2 regions of the Arthrobacter sp. A2-55 genome follow, and region 2 is predicted to be linked to the other one. Evidence: riboswitches for the same ligand, from Rfam matches in the RefSeq annotation. Region 2 holds a riboswitch; the other holds the start of a gene.
The links. Region 2 has a riboswitch for S-adenosylmethionine ahead of LPN03_RS04475 (DUF1737 domain-containing protein). Riboswitches for the same ligand answer to the same signal wherever they lie in the genome.
Positions count from the first base shown of each region.

Region 1: another riboswitch for S-adenosylmethionine. It lies ahead of LPN03_RS11205 (hypothetical protein); the one in region 2 lies ahead of LPN03_RS04475 (DUF1737 domain-containing protein).

Region 1 is NZ_JAJLOZ010000035.1:12,270-17,687, forward strand. Features, by position in the region: gene LPN03_RS11185 (FAD:protein FMN transferase) at 1-204, opposite strand, end outside; gene LPN03_RS11190 (hypothetical protein) at 256-477, shown strand; gene LPN03_RS11195 (helix-turn-helix domain-containing protein) at 713-1,297, opposite strand; gene LPN03_RS11200 (sodium:solute symporter) at 1,473-2,999, shown strand; SAM riboswitch class IV at 3,197-3,310, shown strand; gene LPN03_RS11205 (hypothetical protein) at 3,319-3,624, shown strand; gene LPN03_RS11210 (biotin/lipoyl-containing protein) at 3,635-3,865, opposite strand; gene LPN03_RS11215 (alpha-ketoacid dehydrogenase subunit beta) at 3,862-4,929, opposite strand; gene LPN03_RS11220 (thiamine pyrophosphate-dependent dehydrogenase E1 component subunit alpha) at 4,926-5,418, opposite strand, start outside.
Region 2 is NZ_JAJLOZ010000009.1:40,565-45,982, forward strand. Features, by position in the region: gene cls (cardiolipin synthase) at 6-1,463, opposite strand; gene LPN03_RS04465 (aminodeoxychorismate lyase) at 1,572-2,489, shown strand; gene LPN03_RS04470 (Pr6Pr family membrane protein) at 2,461-3,114, opposite strand; SAM riboswitch class IV at 3,239-3,360, shown strand; gene LPN03_RS04475 (DUF1737 domain-containing protein) at 3,443-3,703, shown strand; gene LPN03_RS04480 (rhodanese-like domain-containing protein) at 3,700-4,092, shown strand; gene LPN03_RS04485 (O-succinylhomoserine sulfhydrylase) at 4,185-5,396, shown strand.

The DNA.
Region 1 (5,418 bases), on a different contig from region 2:
TCCCTGAGTGAGGCTTTCCCGGAGCAGGGCAAGCTCCGAGTCGGGGCGGAAGCGGCTGCAGGCGAGGTCGACGGCGTCGAGCACGTGCCGTGCAAGCTGCTCCGCCGCATCCAGCCGGGAGGGTTCCGTCACCAAGACGGACGCCTCAAGGCCCCACACCTGCCAGGCCCGCGATGCGATGGCGGACGTTTCCGGGGCCCTCATGAGCCTGAAGACTGTGAGTGGCTGGAGCCGCCGTTTCCGGCCTGCAGCTGCGTGCTTGAACTTGAGCTGGAACCGGAGTTGGCACCGGAGTTGGAACTTGAGCTTGAGCCCGAACTGGAACCAGAACTTGAGCCGGAGCTGGAACTTGAACCCGAACTGGAACCAGAACTCGAACCGGAGCTGTCCGCGGAAGCCGTTGGCGCCGCCGTCGTAGTTTGCGTTGTCTGGGAGGTGGCGGCTTTGACGGCATTGGCGGAAGTGATGGTGCCGTAAAAGGCGGCGCTGCCGAGCCCCACCGTGCCGACCGCTCCCAGCGCCACAACGGAAGTGACCGCCTTGGCAAGTGTTTTGGGGTTTCTGGATGAAGCCATGGCGTGCTCCTCACATTCAAAGTCTTGATTTGCGGTGGATTGTCAGTTACTACAATCCAACGCCTTGCTAAGAATTGGCCGTGAGGAGCCTTTCGGCCGCATAGCAATTGGTGGGAGCCGGTGCCGGGGGCCGGCGGTTACGCGCCCGAGCCCGACGCGGCGGGGACCAGGATGAACAGCGCCTCAACCGGTTCGGAAGTGCGGTTTTCCCAGGTGTGGGGTTCGCGGCCGGGGAAGGAAAGTGTGTCGCCGGCCTTCAGGTCATAGGAGTCCTGGGTCAGGATCAGTGTCAGCTCGCCGCTGATGATGTGGAGCACGTCCACGTCGCAGTCCACCGCATAGAGCTCGGATTCGCCGCGGCCAAAGGGTGCAATGGTGGAAGAGAGCACCTGGAGCCGGCGCTCTGAGCGGGCCGTGAGCAGGCGCTCCACAATGCCTTCGCCGCCCAGGGAGATGCGCGGGCCCTCCCCGCGCAGCGTCAGGTGCGTCTCCGGGACGGCGAACAGGTCGCCAATGGAGATGGAGAGGACCTGGCACAGGGTGACCAGGGAGGCAACGCTGGGAGAGGTGAGGTCTCGCTCCACCCGGCTCAGGAAGCCCTTGGTGAGTCCCGTTGCATCGGCCACGTGCTCAATGGTCAGCCGCTGGGACTGGCGGGCCGCCCGGATCCTGGACCCGATGGCCACCGGTGCCGAGCTGGGCTCAACGGGTAATGCCTTCATGTTCACTCCTTTAGCTCCGGGCACCACGTGCCCAAGGCGACTCTATACGGATGTGACGGGCGTACTTCCATTTTGACTGTTACCGCAATCACAGTTTAGCCTAATGGACAACGGAAGTTGCCTGATAGGCAATTTTCTATCGAGGAGTCATCATCACTGCACCCTGGAGCCTTACATGAGCTTGAACATTGCCATAGTCGTCCTCTACCTGGTGGCCATGCTGGCCTTCGGGTGGTGGGGCAAATCGCGCACCAAGAACAACAGCGACTTCCTGGTGGCCGGGCGGCGCCTGGGCCCGTTCCTGTACACCGGCACGATGGCCGCCGTCGTCCTGGGCGGCGCCTCAACCGTGGGCGGCGTGGGCCTCGGGTACAAGTTCGGCATTTCCGGCATGTGGCTGGTGGTGGCGATCGGCGTGGGCGTGCTGCTGCTGAGCCTGCTGTTCGCTCCCACCATCCAAAAGCTGAAGATCTACACGGTCTCCCAAATGCTCAGCCTGCGCTACGGGCAGGAAACCACCAAGATGTCCGGCATTGTGATGCTGGCCTACACCGTCATGATCTCGGCAACCTCCACCGGCGCCTACGCCACCATCTTTGTGGTGCTGTTTGGCTGGGAGCGTTGGCTGGCGATTGCCGTGGGCGGTGCCATTGTGCTGGTCTACTCCACCATTGGCGGCATGTGGTCCATCACCCTGGCGGACCAGGTGCAGTTCGTCATCAAGACCGTGGGCGTCTTCCTGCTCATGCTCCCCTTCGCCTGGAACGCCGCCGGAGGTCTCGCCGGCATCCAGTCCCGCGTTGAGTCCAGCTTCTTCCAGTGGGACGGCATCGGCGTCCAGACCATCATCACCTACTTTGTCATCTACACCCTGGGCCTGCTGATCGGCCAGGACATCTGGCAGCGCGTCTTCACCGCCCGCGACCCCAAGGTGGCCCGCGTTGGCGGCGCCACGGCCGGCATCTACTGCATCCTGTACGGCGTGGCCGGTGCCCTGATCGGCCTGGCCGCCCGCGTGGCCCTGCCCTCCATTGACGTCGCCACGCTGGGCAAGGACGTGGTTTACGCGGAGGTTGCCACGCACCTGCTGCCCATCGGCCTGGGTGGGATCGTCATGGCCGCCGCCGTGGCCGCCATGATGTCAACCGCCTCCGGCGCCCTGATCGCCGCAGCCACCGTGGCCCGCAAGGACGTGGTCCCGTTCGTGGCCAGCTGGTTCGGCAAGACCATAGACACCTCCGACACCTCCAACCCGGAGCACGACGTCAACGCCAACCGCTGGTACGTGCTGGGCCTGGGGCTGGGCGTGGTGCTCATTTCCATCGTGGTCAGCGACGTGGTCTTCGCCCTGACCATCGCCTACGACATCCTGGTGGGCGGGCTCCTGGTGGCCATCATCGGCGGGCTGGCGTGGAAGCGCGGCACCGGCCTGGGCGCCGCCTGGTCCATGGCCGTGGGCTGCGGCCTGACCCTGGTGCTGCTGGTGCTCTACGCGACGGGAGTGATCCCCAGCGCGGACGGCATCTACGCCAACGAGCCCATCTACTACGGCCTGCTCGCCTCCCTCATTGTCTACGTTGCCGTCTCGCTGGCCACCCCGGCCACTCCGGCCCACATCCGCGACGCCTGGGACCGCCGGTTGAGTGCGGCTGCCACGGATTCCAACGAGGACGACATCGAAGTGCTCACCAGCCGGAAGTAGCCGGTCTCAGCCGGGAACTTTTCCCTGGGGCAAAACCCGGGCTGGGTTTTGCCCCGGGTGCACCGGGGGCACAACCCAAGTCGAGTTTTGCCCCACAGGAAAGTGCATCGTTGCGTAAGCGGCACGACGGCGGATGGTCACGTAATAAATTACGTCACCATCCGCCGTCGTGCTTTTTGGCGGTAATCTTGAGCCAGCTTCAAGAGATGCGGCGCCAAGCTCCGACTGGCCGCGCACCAACCCCATGTTCACAGGGTGGTTCGGATGAGGAAGCGGCCCGCGGTGACAGGATCCGGGGGCAAGAGCACTCCCAAAGGCCGTGATGATGACCGTTATCTCCGTCAACCGCATTCCCGCGAACCGCAACGCTGCCCGGGCCGCCACACCGCCGCAGGGCATTCCCGTGCTGCCGGCCGTGGATATCAACTACGGCACTGTCACGTTCTTCACCCCGTCGGGGCACCACAATTATTGGTCTGCCGAGCCGGACCTGCTGGTGGACGCGCTGTCGCAGGCGGTCCGCCCGGCCCAGTGGATCCCGGAAATCGCCACGCTGGTGGTGACCGTGGCCCAGACCGGCGTGCGGACCGGCCGGCGCCTCGGCTTCCGCCTCGCGGCGCACTAACCGCCTGCGGTCATTCGATGACTGCGATCACCGCACCCTGCGCCACTTCGTCGCCTTCCTGAACGCGAAGCCGGACGGTGCCGGCCACGGGCGCGTAGATTTCGGCGTCGACCTTGTCTATGGCCACCTCGGCGAGCAGGTGCTTTTCGGCAACTGCGTCGCCGTCGGCCACGTACCAGGTGGCCAGGACGCCGGGCTCGGAGGCGTCCCCCGTCATCATCGGAAACAGGACTTCGTTCATGCAGTTGCCGCCTTCCGGACCGCGGCCTCAATGCGTGCGGCCGTTGGCAACACAGCATATTCGAGTTCATGGGCGTACGGAATGGGCACGTCGGGGACGCAGACGCGGCTGAAGTGCTTCAAGAGGGCCGGGTCGTGCTCGGTGATGGTGGCCGCGATTTCGCCGGAAAGCCCGAACGACTGGTAGTCCTCATCCACCACAATCACGCGCCCGGTCTTGGCGGCGGTGGCGATGACCGCCTCCCGGTCCAGCGGCACCAGCGAGCGCAGGTCCAGCACCTCCACGTTGATGCCCTCCTCCTCCAGCTTCTCCGCCACGTCCAGGCTGTGGTGCACGGACAGCGACAGCGTCACGATGCTGACGTCCGTGCCCTCCCGGACCACCTTGGCCTTGCCGATCGGAACCACGTAGTCCTCCTCCGGGACGGCGCCGATGGAGCGCTTGTTCTTCGCCATCCAGGCCAGGCCCATGACGCCCTTGTGGAACATGTACACCACGGGGTCGTCGGATTGGATGGCCGCCGTCATGAGCCCCTTCGCGTCGTACGGGTTGGAGGGGACCACCACCTTCATGCCGGGCAGGTGCGCGAACGTGCCCCACAGTGTTTGCGAGTGCTGGGCGCCGTCGGAATAGCCGCCGCCCACCGCCGTCATCAGCACCATGGGGACGCGGACGTTGCCGCCTGATTCGTAGTGGATCTTGGCCATGTGGTTGTAGATCTGGTCCATGCACACGCCGAAGAAGTCCACGAACATCAGCTCGACAATGGGCCGCATGCCTTCCACGGCAGCCCCGATGCCCAGCCCGATGAACGCCGTCTCGGAAATCGGCGTGTCAATGATCCGCTCCGATCCGAACCTCTCCAGCAGCCCCGTGGTGGAGGAGAAAATGCCGCCGTAGGCCGCCACGTCCTCGCCCATCACGAATACTGACGGGTCCTTTTCCATCTGCGAGCCGATGGCTTCCTGCAGCGCCTTGGCCGTGTTCAACCGCCGGCTGCCGGCGTCTGGCTCCACGGGCAGTGACATTTGAGCAGCGGCAGCTGCACTGGTTGAGATGCTCATGACTGGGCTCCTTCCACAAATACGTACTTCAGTGCCTCGGCCGGGTTGGGCGTTGGCGCGGCCTTGGCATGTTCGACGGCGTCGTCCACCTGGGTGCCCGCCCACGCTGTCATTTCGGCCAGGTCAGCGTCCGTGAGGATCCCGGCGTCGCGCAATTGCTTTTCGTAGGCGGGTATGGGGTCCCGGTCGGGAACCTCGGCCAGTTCGGGCCGGTAGCCCTGGGCGTCGCCTTCAAAGTGGCCCCACAGCCGGAGCGTGTGGATCTCGATAAGGCTGGGCCCGTTGCCTGCCCGGGCACGCGCCACGGCCTCGCCAACAGCAGCGTGGACGGCTTCGACGTCGTTGTTTTCCACCCGGACCCCCGGCATTCCGTAGCCCGCCGCCCGCACCGCATTGGACGGCACGGAGGTGGAGGCACTGCGGTGGACGGAGATGCCCCAGTCGTTGTCCTCGATGACGAAGATGACAGGCAGCTTCCACAGGGCGGCC
Region 2 (5,418 bases):
CTGGGTTACTGCAACGTGGCGGTCAGCCGGGCAACGTTGTCCACGTACCGGGCCAGGATGGGCCGGTTCACCCATTCGTCCAGGTACAGCTGGCGGGAGACCGCCCGGTAGTGCTCCTCGACGTCGTGCATGGCCAGGACCACGTCCTTGTCGATCATCATGACGGAGACCTCGAGGTTGAGCGAGAAGCTGCGCATGTCCATGTTGGAGGAACCGATCACGGCCACGTCGGAATCCACCGTGAAGTGCTTGGCGTGCAGCACCAGCGGCTTGGGGTAGAGGAAGATCTGCACCCCGGCCTTGAGAAGGGCCTCGTAATAGGAGCGCTGCGCGTGGTGGACCAGGAACTGGTCGCCCTTTTCGGAGACGAACAGTTCCACGCGGACCCCCCGCTGGGCCGCCGTCGTAATCGCGTACAGCAGCGAATCATCCGGCACGAAATACGGGCTGGAGATGGTGATCCGCTCCTCCGCCGAGTACAGCAGGGTGTTGAACAGGCGGAGGTTGTTTTCCGTCACGAACCCCGGCCCGCTGGGCACCACCTGGCACAGCACGCCTCCCGTGAACGAGTTCCAGTGGTGCGTGGCCAGCTGGGACTCCAGGTTTTCCTCGGTTTCACTGGACCAGTCGGTGGCAAACATAACGTTGAGGGTGCCCACAATGGGCCCCTCAAGGCGCGACATCAATTCCACCCATTTTCGGCCCAGCTTGGCATTGGCCTTCTTGCGGTAGGACGGCTCAATGACGTTCTGGGAGCCGGTAAACCCGACACGGCCGTCCACCACCAGGATCTTGCGGTGGTTGCGCAGGTCCGGGCGGCGCCACTGGCCCTTCACAGGCAGCAGCGGCAACATGCGCCGCCACTGGATCTCGCTGGCCTTCAGCCGGCGGATCATGTCCCGGTACCCGGGCACGCGCAGCGAGCCAATGTGGTCGAACAGGACGCGCACCCGCACCCCGCGCGCGGCGGCAGCCTCCAGTTCGCGGAACAGGTTCTCGGTGGAGCTGTCCGAGCTCATGATGTAAAACTCGGCGTTGACATAGTCCGTGGCGGTGCGCACCTCCGCAGCCATGGCGTCCAGGGATTCCTGGTAGCCGCGGATCAGCTGCACGGAATTGCCGCCCAGGGCAGGGAAGGAGCCCAGGTTGCGGTTGAGTTCCACGGCAGAATTGATCCACGGGGGCCCGTCATAGGGCGGCACCTGTTTGGCGATCTCCCGCGTCCCCTCCACCACCCGAATGTTGACCGCCGCCTGCGTTTCGCGCCGGCGGCGGGAGAGCCGGAAATTGCCAAACATCAGGAACAGGACCAGGCCCACGTAGGGCAGAAAGAAGATGCACAGCAGCCACGCCATGGCGGTGGTGGGGCGGCGGTTGCCGGGAATCACGCCGAGCACCACAATCCGGATCACCAGGTCCACCAACACGGCGAGCGCGGACAGCCAGGCGTTGGTGGTGGGCAAGGTAAACACTGTCCAGATCAAGCAGGCCTCCCCATGTCATGCGTCAGTGAGAACAGCCTACCGGTGGAGGCGCCCGGCGGCGGAACCGGTGGCCAGTATGCTCAAGTCATGACAGTTTTGGTGTTTCTTGACCCCGCTTTCCCCGACGGGCGCGTGGCCGACTCCGGCACGCCCGCGATCCTCGCCACGGACCAGGGCGTGACCCGCGGCGACGGCATCTTCGAGTCCCTGCTGGCCGTGAACGGCACGCCCCGCAAGGTGCAGGCACACCTTGACCGGATGGCCCGTTCCGCCCGCTCGCTGGACTTGGACATCCCCGACGCCGGCACCTGGCTGCGGGCCATTTCGACGGCGGCCGCCACCTTTGCCTCTGCCTCCCCCCAGGGCCCGGATGAACACGGCAACACCAACATTGTCATCAAGCTCATCGCCACCCGGGGCCCGGAGGGCGCCAACGCCACCACGGCATGGGTGCAGGCCTCCGCCGTGCCGCCGCTGCTGGCCGAGCAGCGCGAGAAGGGCCTGGATGTGCTGCTGCTGGACCGCGGCTATGACAGCACCATTTCCCACCGGGCCCCGTGGCTGCTGCTGGGGGCCAAGACGCTTTCCTACGCCGTCAACATGGCCGCCCTGCGCCACGCCCACTCCCACGGCGCGGATGACGTGATCTTCACCAGCGGTGACGGACACGTGTTGGAGGGGCCGACGTCGTCCGTCCTGCTGGCGCAGTTGGCGGACCGCGGCGGCGCCCCGGTCAAGCGCCTCATCACGCCCAACCTGGACAGCGGCATCCTGCCCGGCACCACGCAGGGGGCGCTGTTTGCCGCCGCGAAGGAGGCCGGCTGGGAGCTGGGGTACGGGCCCGTGGAGCCGCAGGACCTGTTCGACGCCGACGCCGTGTGGCTGATTTCCAGCATCAGGCTGCTGGCTCCCGTGAACACCATTGACGGACGGGCTGTGGGCACGGCGGACGTCCGGTCCAGGCTGACGGCCGAACTCAGCGCCCTGCTGGCACAGACCCACTGACGGCGTTCGGGGCAATCAGGGGGCGGAGCTTGTTGCCGGCCACCACCAGCACGGCACTGACGGCAAGGAACGCAACGGCGATGAGCACACAGGTGAGCGCCACCGTGCCGTAGCCGCCGTTGGCCGGGTTCAGGAACGGGTAGGCGTACCAGTTGATGGCTGCGCCGCGTACCAGCGAGTAGGCCAGATAGGCCACGGGCAGCACGAGCACCAGGCCCAGCCGCCTGAACGCGATGGGCAGCCGCGGCGACTGCACCAGCCAATCCAGCACCACGGCCACGGGCATCACGTAGTGCAGCCACGTGTTGATCCACGGCAGCAGCGAGCCCAGGTCCACGTCGCGCAGGAGGGCGCTGAACACGATGCCCACCAGCGCCATGCACACCACGGAGGCGCAGCGGGCCAGCTGCCACAGCGGACCCAGCTCGCGTCCGCGCCAGGCCAGCACGGACTCCACCAGCAGCACGCAGGCGGCAAAAATGTTTGACAGGTTCGTGAAGTAGCTGAAGAAGTTCAGCACATTGAAGCCGTGGCTGATGTGGATGCCCAGCTGGATGCCCACGGCGGCCAGGGTCACCGCGCCGAGCAGGAAGCGCAGGGCGGCAAGTACGCGGCGTAGTGTCATGGCTTCATCCTGCCACGGACCCCGCACGGCAGGACCCGGGTGCGGGCGCCGATTTTGTCATGTTGCGCCACATTTCGCTGCTGCATTAGTGACGGCACGGGGTGCGCGTGTTATTTTTCAAGGGAGTAATGAGCGCCAGCGCCAAGCCCTGACTTGCTGGCCGGCAACCCACTTTTTCGTTCGGGGTGCCTCAGGTGAATACTCGGCAAACCCGGCAATCAGCGGCCGCGGTTGCAAGCGCGAACGCCCGATGTGCCCTTTTGCATGTGTGGAAACGCCGTACGTACATTGCGCTTGCAGCAACGTCCGCCTGCACTCAGGAGCTCGCATGTCCGCTGACGAATCCCCCCTCGCCTACCGCCTTATCACCGGCCCCGACGACCGTTCCTTTTGTGAACGGATCTCCGCAGCCCTGGCCGAAGGCTACATTTTGCACGGCAGCCCGTCGGTGACGTTCAACGGCGCCTCCGTGATCGCCGCCCAGGCCGTCATCCTGCCGCACGCCGTGGCCTCCTCCGACGCCGCCGTCGCCAATGCCGTCCAGGAGCTGGAAGACCCTGAAGAGTTCGACGGCGAGGGAATCGCGTGAGCTACGCCGGAGACCTGGTCCCCGCCCAGGCATGGGACAAGCTGGGCGAGGGCGCCGTGCTGGTGGACGTGCGCACTGACGGCGAATGGACCCACATTGGCGTCCCCGATGTCTCCTCCCTGGGTGCCGAGCCGGTGTTCATCCAGTGGAACCTGGCCAGCGGGGCCCCGAACCCGGCGTTCCTCTCGGAGCTCCAGGCCGCGGTTCCGGCGGAGACCCCGCTGGTCATCCTGTGCCGTTCGGGGGCGCGGTCCGTTGCCGCCGCCGAGGCCGCCACGGCTGCCGGCTACACGGCCTTCAACGTCCTGGAGGGCTTTGAGGGCGTGCCGGACAGCTACGGCGACCGCATTGTCAACGGCTGGAAAAACCGCCACCTGCCCTGGAAATAAGCGCCCGGGGCGCGCGGCCCCGAAGCTGGCACCACCTGGCACCACCTGGCACCACCTGGCACCACCTGCGAAAACTAAGGAATGACACGCAATTGAGCAACTTTAATGAGCACGCCGCATCATGGGCCGACAGCACCCAGGCCGTCCGGGGCGGGCTGGACCGCAGCAACTTCCAGGAAACCTCCGAGGCCATCTTCCTCAATTCCGGCTTTGTGTACGAATCCGCCGAGGCCGCCGAGCAGTCCTTCACGGGCGAGGTGGACCGCTTTGTGTACTCCCGTTACGGCAATCCGTCCGTGGCCACGTTCCAGGAACGCCTGCGGCTGCTGGAGGGCAAGGAAGCCTGCTTCGCGACGGCGTCGGGCATGTCCGCCGTGTTCACCGCACTGGGTGCCCTGCTGGGGGCCGGCGACCGCGTGGTGGCGTCCCGCTCGTTGTTCGGATCCTGCTTTGTCATCCTGAACGAACTGCTCCCCCGCTGGGGCGTGGAGACCGTGTTTGTGGACGGCCCGGACCTGGAGCAGTGGCGTTCGGCACTGAGCGTTCCCACCACCGCCGTGTTCTTTGAGTCGCCGTCCAACCCCATGCAGGAAATCATCGACGTGCAGGCGGTGTGCGAGCTCGCCCATGCGGCCGGGGCCCAGGTGGTGGCCGACAATGTGTTTGCCACCCCCCTGTTGCAGCGCTGCGGCGACTTCGGCGCGGACATCGTGGTCTACTCCGGCACCAAGCACATTGACGGGCAGGGCCGGGTACTGGGCGGCGCCATCCTGGGGACCAAGGAATTCATCGACGGCCCCGTCAAGAACCTGATGCGGCACACGGGCCCGGCGCTGTCCGCGTTCAATGCCTGGGTGCTGACGAAGGGCCTGGAAACCATGGGCATCCGCGTGGCCGCATCCTGCGCCAGCGCCCTGGCCCTGGGCGAGTTCCTCGAGGCGCAGCCGCAGGTCAGCCGCGTCATCTACCCCTTCCTGCCCTCGCACCCGCAGCATGAGCTCGCGAAGAAGCAGATGAAGGCCGGCGGCACGGTGCTCACCTTTGAGCTGGCCGAGCCCGATGGCGGCACCCGCAAGGAAGCCGCCTTCAGGCTCCTGAACGCCCTGGAAATTGTGGACATTTCCAACAACCTGGGCGACACGAAGTCCCTCATCACCCACCCGGCCACCACCACGCACCGCGCCATGGGTCCGGAAGGGCGGGCCGCCATCGGCCTCTCCGACGGCTTCCTGCGCCTCTCCGTCGGCCTGGAGGACCTGGACGACCTCAAGAAGGACCTCGAAAGGGCCCTCGCAGCAATCTAGCCCCCCCGTCGAAGTTGGAGAT